DNA from 3 places in the Ruegeria sp. ABV4_181 genome. Region 3 is predicted to be linked to each of the others. Evidence: riboswitches for the same ligand, from Rfam matches in the RefSeq annotation. Region 3 holds a riboswitch; each other region holds the start of a gene.
The links. Region 3 has a riboswitch for cobalamin ahead of ACXAC3_RS15755 (DUF1636 family protein). Riboswitches for the same ligand answer to the same signal wherever they lie in the genome.
Positions count from the first base shown of each region.

Region 1: linked by a shared signal. The riboswitch ahead of ACXAC3_RS05350 (hypothetical protein) and the one ahead of ACXAC3_RS15755 (DUF1636 family protein) in region 3 are both predicted to bind cobalamin.
Region 2: linked by a shared signal. The riboswitch ahead of ACXAC3_RS00135 (DUF1636 family protein) and the one ahead of ACXAC3_RS15755 (DUF1636 family protein) in region 3 are both predicted to bind cobalamin.

Region 1 covers NZ_JBSWTI010000002.1:1,065,208-1,067,463, forward strand. Annotated here, with positions in the region: gene ACXAC3_RS05335 (DNA polymerase III subunit gamma/tau) at 1-337, opposite strand, end outside; gene ACXAC3_RS05340 (hypothetical protein) at 493-753, shown strand; gene ACXAC3_RS05345 (protein-tyrosine phosphatase family protein) at 754-984, shown strand; gene ACXAC3_RS05350 (hypothetical protein) at 998-1,405, opposite strand; cobalamin riboswitch at 1,490-1,709, opposite strand; gene ACXAC3_RS05355 (alpha/beta hydrolase family protein) at 1,852-2,256, shown strand, end outside.
Region 2 covers NZ_JBSWTI010000002.1:25,468-27,723, forward strand. Annotated here, with positions in the region: gene ACXAC3_RS00130 (ABC transporter ATP-binding protein) at 1-468, opposite strand, end outside; gene ACXAC3_RS00135 (DUF1636 family protein) at 465-821, opposite strand; cobalamin riboswitch at 924-1,131, opposite strand; gene ACXAC3_RS00140 (EamA family transporter) at 1,200-2,165, opposite strand.
Region 3 covers NZ_JBSWTI010000002.1:3,169,251-3,171,506, forward strand. Annotated here, with positions in the region: gene ACXAC3_RS15745 (NAD(P)-dependent oxidoreductase) at 1-9, opposite strand, end outside; gene ACXAC3_RS15750 (LysR substrate-binding domain-containing protein) at 121-1,005, shown strand; cobalamin riboswitch at 1,078-1,284, shown strand; gene ACXAC3_RS15755 (DUF1636 family protein) at 1,379-1,759, shown strand; gene cobW (cobalamin biosynthesis protein CobW) at 1,756-2,256, shown strand, end outside.

The sequences.
Region 1 (2,256 bases), 2.1 Mb from region 3:
TCACACCGGTCCGGCTGGCGGCGTCCATCTCCATCACGTCGACATGGCGGCCCTCCATGATCGCCACGCAGTGCTCGCACTGCCCGCAGGGTTCGGTCGTGGGACCGCCTTCGCCATCGGGGCCGATGCAGTTCATGCCTTTGGCGATGATCCGCGCGGTGGTGGTCTTACCGGTGCCGCGAATGCCGGTCATGATGAAGGCCTGCGCGATCCGGTCCGCTTCGAACGCGTTTTTCAGCGTGCGCACCATTGCGTCCTGTCCCACCAGATCGGCAAAGGTTTCGGGGCGGTACTTGCGGGCGAGAACCTGATAGGCGGGGCTGGGCGTGTCGGTCATGTCTGCTCTGTCGGATTCGGTTCAGGGATGCAGCGTAGTGACCCCCGCCGCCCGCGTCCACAGCGCGCTTGCGAAATTCGGTTTGCAATGCGGCTTGCGCGTCATAGAAGTGCGGAAGTTGTTGAAAGACCGGTTTTCCGGAAAGGACGCGTCTTATGCCTCGGTTCGCAATCCATGCCTTGCCGGTGGGAAACGGATTGGTTGCGCTGACGCAGATGCCGGGGCGCGACGGAACCTATGCGCGTGATCGTGAGGTGATCCGCGAATGGCGGCCCGATCTGGTGATCTCCATGACAACCGAACGCGAAATGGCGCAGGGCGGAGCCGGCGGATTTGGCCGGGATCTGCGGGACCACGCGATAAGATGGGTGCATTTGCCGGTTGAAGATTTCGGTGCGCCGCCATTGCGAACCTAGATGTTGTGGGAAGAGGTCGGCGCGTCCGTCAAACAGATTCTGTCCCGCGGCGGCAGGGTTCTGGCGCATTGCCGCGGCGGATGCGGCCGGTCCGGCATGATTGCTTTGCGCATCATGGTCGAAATGGGCGAACCCACCGAAACGGCATTGAAACGCCTGCGCGCCGTGCGGCCTTGTGCCGTCGAAACGGATGGCCAGTTGGACTGGGCCGCGCAGGCAGCCCTGCCTTGATTCCGGCCCGGCCTCAGAGCGCGATCTGCCCGGCGGTTTGAGCGACCGGTTGCGGCGCCAGTGCCGACACTTCGAGCATGGCGCAGGGCGGGTTGGCCATAAGTGCCGCAGGAAGCGCCGGGATCGCGGTGCCGAACATCATCTCGGCGTAGTCATCCAACGTTTCGATCGGGGTTTCGGCATCTGTGTCGCAGAACACCCTGATCTGTTTTGCCCGCGCCCGGAACCGGGCGTTGCAGCCCTGCGCGCAGTGGGTCAGTTCGCTGCTGCCTTCGATCTCAAAATCCGGCGTCGTCGCTGGTGCGGCACTTTCCATCGCTTGCGCAATGGCCCGGGCCATGCGGGCCAGCGCCGGGCAGGTCTGGCCGGTTCGCTGACACACGGTTGCGGTGTATTCGTGCGTTTTTGTCTTCCACATCATGTTGCGCCCTCCGCGCGTGGGACGGGGGGCGTGGGTCAGGTATGACAGCGTGCTGACGGCCTGTCCCGGACACCCCGCCCGAGTTTCGGTTTCGGTTCGATGGCAGGTCTCCTGACTTGCGGGTCATCGCTTTGCCGACCTTCCCAGCCTTTCGGCCAGTGGTGTTCCGGCATTGCTCGCCGCTTACAGTTGCGGGGGCAGTCGCGGCCTTGGTCCGTTCCGGTTGTCCGGGCAGAACCGCACCGTGTTCCCTTTTCATCCCGCCCCGTGACCGGGGACGAGAACCATCACGTCATCGCTAGCGGGTGCCGGCGGGTCGAGTCAAGCGGGCTGTGTCAGGGATCAGGCGGACGCAGGGTCATCCTTGATCGGTCTTGACTCGCCGGGGGAAAAGATGCCGACTGAATTCGCTGAACTGAACGGTTCAGATCGTGGATGAGGGCACCATGCTAGACAACTCGCAGGCTGTGTTGACTGAGGATTTTCAGTTTCCCGCCGGCCCGGCCATGCTGTCGGCGCGGTTATACCTTCCCGTGGCCGAACCCAGTGTGGCGGTTGTCATCCATGGCGCGACGGGCGTGCCGCGGGACTATTACAAGCATTTTGCTCATTGGCTGGCGGCCGAACAGGGCATGGCCTGCCTGACCTACGATTACCGCGATTTTGGCCATTCGCTGCGCGGACCATTGAACAAGGCGCAGGCAACGATGGCGGACTGGGCTTTGACCGACATGCCTGCCGCCCGGGCCGAGATGCGGCGCAGGTTCCCGGGTGCGCCGCAATGGAGCATTGGTCATTCCGTTGGCGGGATGCTGGGGCCGGTTCAGCCGGATATTGACCAGATCGACCGC
Region 2 (2,256 bases), 3.1 Mb from region 3:
CAGCGCCCGCGCGATATGCGCGCGCTGTCGCTCACCGCCTGACAGCATCGCCATCCGTTTGTCGGACAACCTGCCCAGCCCGGTCAGGTGCAGAATCCGTTCAAGCTCGGCAGTATGCGCCTTGGCCGAGCGATCCGCGCGGATGGGAATCTGACCCAGAGCGACGTAATCCCGCAATAACAGCCGCCCATCCGGCATTTCCTGCTGACTGACGACGGCTATCATGCGGGCGCGCTCGGTGGCGGACATCTGTTTCAGGCTTCGCCCCCTGACCAGCACGTCGCCCAGTGCAAAATCCGCCGCGCCGCACAAAAGGTTCAGCAACGTGGTTTTCCCTGCCCCGTTCGGCCCGGCAATTGCCAGAATAGCCCCTTCGTCCAGTTCAAATGACGCGCCTTGCAGCAGAACATCACCATTCAGCGCGTAAAATTCGAGATCACGCGCAACAAGAAAGGCAGAGGTCGTCATGAAGGTTCCCCCAATTCAATTCGCGGTATTCGGGAAAGTGTTTTTGTGAACAGCGGGCGCGGTCTGTCGGTGGCATTGGTCCACCCATCGGCGCTGTTCCGGTACTGGTGTGCGAACTCCGCCAACGCCTCATCTTCGGGAAGGGTCCGAATGCCACCGAAGAGATACTGCGCTTTGCCCACCGCCTGAAATCCGACGGTCGTTGGCTGCGCACAGCCCGCCATGCAATCGACGGTGCGGATTGCAAAGCCCGAAGGCAGTCTGGCTGACAGGACGTCGCGCAGCGCATCGACCGTCATTGTGCCCTGACAGGTCGCACAAATCAGAAGAACATGATCAGAAGACTTTGGCATTGCCCGCTCCGCTTGGTCGCAAGCGCGGACAGAAGGTGCCGGATCTGTAAACACGCAACAGACGTGTCATCAAAGCCTCCTTCCAGGACGCCCCGCCCCGGGTTGGTTGAACATATGATGGCAGGTCTCCTGACTTGCGGGTCGATGCTTGGCCATCCTTCCCGGCCCAGAGGGCCAGTGGGTGTTTGGCGTCGCTCACCGCTTACAGTTGCGGGGGCAGTTACGGAATTGGCGCCGAAAGGCAAACCGCACCGTATTCCCTTTTCATCCCTTGGGCGCACCATCGGGAACCATCCGGGGTTTGAGTGCATGAATTCCGGGAATGCGTCAATACGGAATTGAACCGCAGGAACGCGGGCCCGGCGCCATTTGAGCGGATCAGGCCCGGCACGACGCACGGCTTGACTGCTGCGTACGCAAACCTGACTGAACCGACTTGCCGCCGCCCCCTTGTTTGGCGGGTTCAGTCACCGTCGCGGGTGCGTGAATGGCAACGCCTGCCATCACAAGAACCACCCCCAGCACATCAGCCGGATCAGGAATTTGCCGCAGGACAACGACACCGATGATCGCTGCCGACGCCGGCAGCAAGGCCAGCAACAGAGCAAAGCTGGCACGCGGCAGGCGTGCCATGGCAAGCTGATCACAGACATAGGGAATGACCGAGGAACACAACCCGACCCCTATCCCGGCCAGCACAAGCAAGGGTGCACCAAAGGCTTCAAGCGCCTGCAAAAACCCGATCGGGAACACAAAAAGGAACGCAACCGACATCGCAGCGCCGAGGCTCTCAACCCCGCCAGAGGCTCCACCTTGCGAAATCCTGTGCCCCAGGATGACATAAAGAACAAAAAGCGCGCCGTTCAGAACCGCCCAGAACAAACCAACAAGGTCCGTGTCTCGCAGGGAACCGTCCGCCGCAAACAGTGCCGGCACGTCGATCAAAAGCGCCACCCCTGCGACCACGCAACCGAACGCGATAACATTGCGCCCCGTGCGAAGCCCCCACAGCGCAATGCCGACTGTCCCGGTAAATTCGATTGCAGCCACCAGCGCGATCGGCAGCCGATCCAGCGCAAGGTAGAAGGCACAGTTCATCACTGCCAGACACAGGCCGAGCGCGACCAGCAGACACCTCTGTGATCTGGTCGCCATCCTGAATGTGCGCCACGGCTTGGTCATCGGCGCGAATATCAACGCGGCCGAAGTGATGCGAAACCACGCCACGCCAAGCACGCCGACAGCCGGGAACAGAAGCACCGCGAAGGCCGGGCCGAGGTAATGAAAAACAGCTGATACGCCGAACCAGATTTGGGGCGGAAAAGCTTCCGAAATGCGCGACATGGTGCAGGACGCTCTGGCCCGGTGCACAGGGTTTGAGGCTTGATCCGTCATTCCACCATGATGCAAGGTGATCCGGACATCGCATATGGAG
Region 3 (2,256 bases):
GACTTTCATTTGTTCCTCCGGAAGCGTGTTCTGTGTTGTTTCGCGGCAAGTATCCATGTTGCCTTTCTGAAAGGAAAACGAATAATAATGCAGGTAATGGTCAGATTTTTTTGGTGATAAATGGACCGCCTGCCAAACCCCGCCTGGCTGCGCAGTTTTGAATCTGCCGCGCGGCATCTGAATTTTACAACCGCGGCGCATGAGCTTGGATTGACCCAGACGGCGGTGTCTCTGCATATCCGGTCTCTGGAAGCGGAACTGGGGCAAAAACTGTTCACCAGAAACGCGCGGCGGCTGGAGCTGACCGAACTGGGGCAGTCCTATTCCATGACGGTGCGGCGCGCGCTTGGCGACATCGTCCTGTCGACGAACAGCCTGTTCGGCCCGGCCTCCCGTCAGACGCTGACGGTAAGAGCGGCGATTTCGACTGCGACCTACTGGGTTGCGGCGGAACTGCCGGACTTCACCACCCGGCACCCGGGCATTCCGGTTCGGCTGGTGTCGCATATCTGGAACGACAGTATCGCGCCCAATGATGTGGACGTCGAAATTCGCCTCGGCTACGGCGACTGGCCGGGCGTAAAATCCGAGAAGCTGACGGCGGAAAGACTGGTGCCGGTGTGCCGGGCCGATGCCGGGGCTCCCGCCCTCGGCACGATTGGCGACGGCCCGTTGATTCACATCCTGGGATATGAGGACAACTGGGCGCGTTATTTCCAGGCCAATGGCATTTCCCCTTCGGACCGGTCACCCCGGCATTCGGTGGATACAACGGTGGCGGCGCTGCAACTTGTCATGGCGGGCGCGGGCTACGCCACAATTCTTGAACGGTTTGCCCGAAATGCAATCCGGCAAGGTGCGCCGATCGCGATTGCTGGTCCGGCGATTCCCTTTGCCCAGTCACATTACCTGATCACCGCACAGGGGGCTGCGCATCAGACAGCGGCGGCCGGATTGTTTTGCGCCTGGTTGCGGGATCGGCTGGGTACGGATGCCGCTGACTGACATTGGCAGGTCGCTTTTCCGACCTTGAGCATTTCGACACCTTGCTGATGCTTGACAACCCCCCTGCCCGTGCCGCATGTCCCTTGCGTTGGTGTCCTCGTAAGAGGATGAAAAGGGAATGCGTCAGCGGTACTCCGTCAAACGCAGCCGCCCCCGCGACCGTGACCGGAGAGGGTGCCCAATGCCACTGGCCCGCAAGGCCGGGAAGGCGGGACATCTGCCAGAGCGAAGCCTCTGACATCCGCAAGCCGGGAGACCTGCCAGCACCCGAAGATGTAACCGGACGGGGTGTTCCGGTGTCGGGTCCATGTGCAGACGCGTGGCCCGCATGAAACCCCGTCCCCCGCGAAGAGGATTTGGGGGGATGAGAGACATGACCGAGACCGCACCTGTCGAGTTGCTGGTCTGCACCACTTGCCGTCGTGGGCTGCCCATCGAAGATGACGCGCAGCGACCCGGCACCCTGCTGCACAAGGCACTTGAACAGGCTGATCTGCCCGAAGGCGTAGACCTGAAACCGGTCGAATGCCTGTCGAACTGCGATCAGGGCTGTTCCGTCGTGTTGCGCGGTGGCCCCGCACGCTGGACCTTTGTCTATGAGAACCTGAACGAAACCGACCACGTCGAAACCATCGTTGAGGGCGTCACCAAGTACCTCGCGACCCAGGATGGTCTGGTCAAATGGCGCGAGCGCCCCGAACATTTCCGCAAAAACTGTGCGGCCCGCATTCCCCCGATTGGAGCCCTGAAATGAGCACTCTTGAGAAACTTCCCGTCACTGTGATCACCGGCTTTCTGGGCTCGGGCAAGACCACGCTGGTCAGGCACCTGATGCAGAACCCGCAGGGCAAGCGTCTGGCCGTCGTGGTCAACGAATTTGGCGATGTGGGTGTCGATGGCGACATCCTCAAGTCCTGCGCCATTCCCGACTGCCCGGCGGAAAACATCATGGAGCTGGCCAATGGCTGTATCTGCTGCACCGTGGCCGACGACTTCATCCCGACCATTGAGGCGCTGATGGCGCTGGAGCCACGGCCCGATCACATCCTGATCGAAACCTCGGGCCTCGCCCTGCCCAAGCCGCTGCTGAAGGCGTTCGACTGGCCCGATATCCGTTCGAAAATCACTGTGGACGGCGTGATCGCGCTGGCCGATGCCGAAGCCGTGGCCGCCGGTCGGTTTGCGCCGGATGTCGAGGCGGTGGACGCCCAGCGTCTGGCCGACGACTCGATTGACCACGAAACGCCTCTG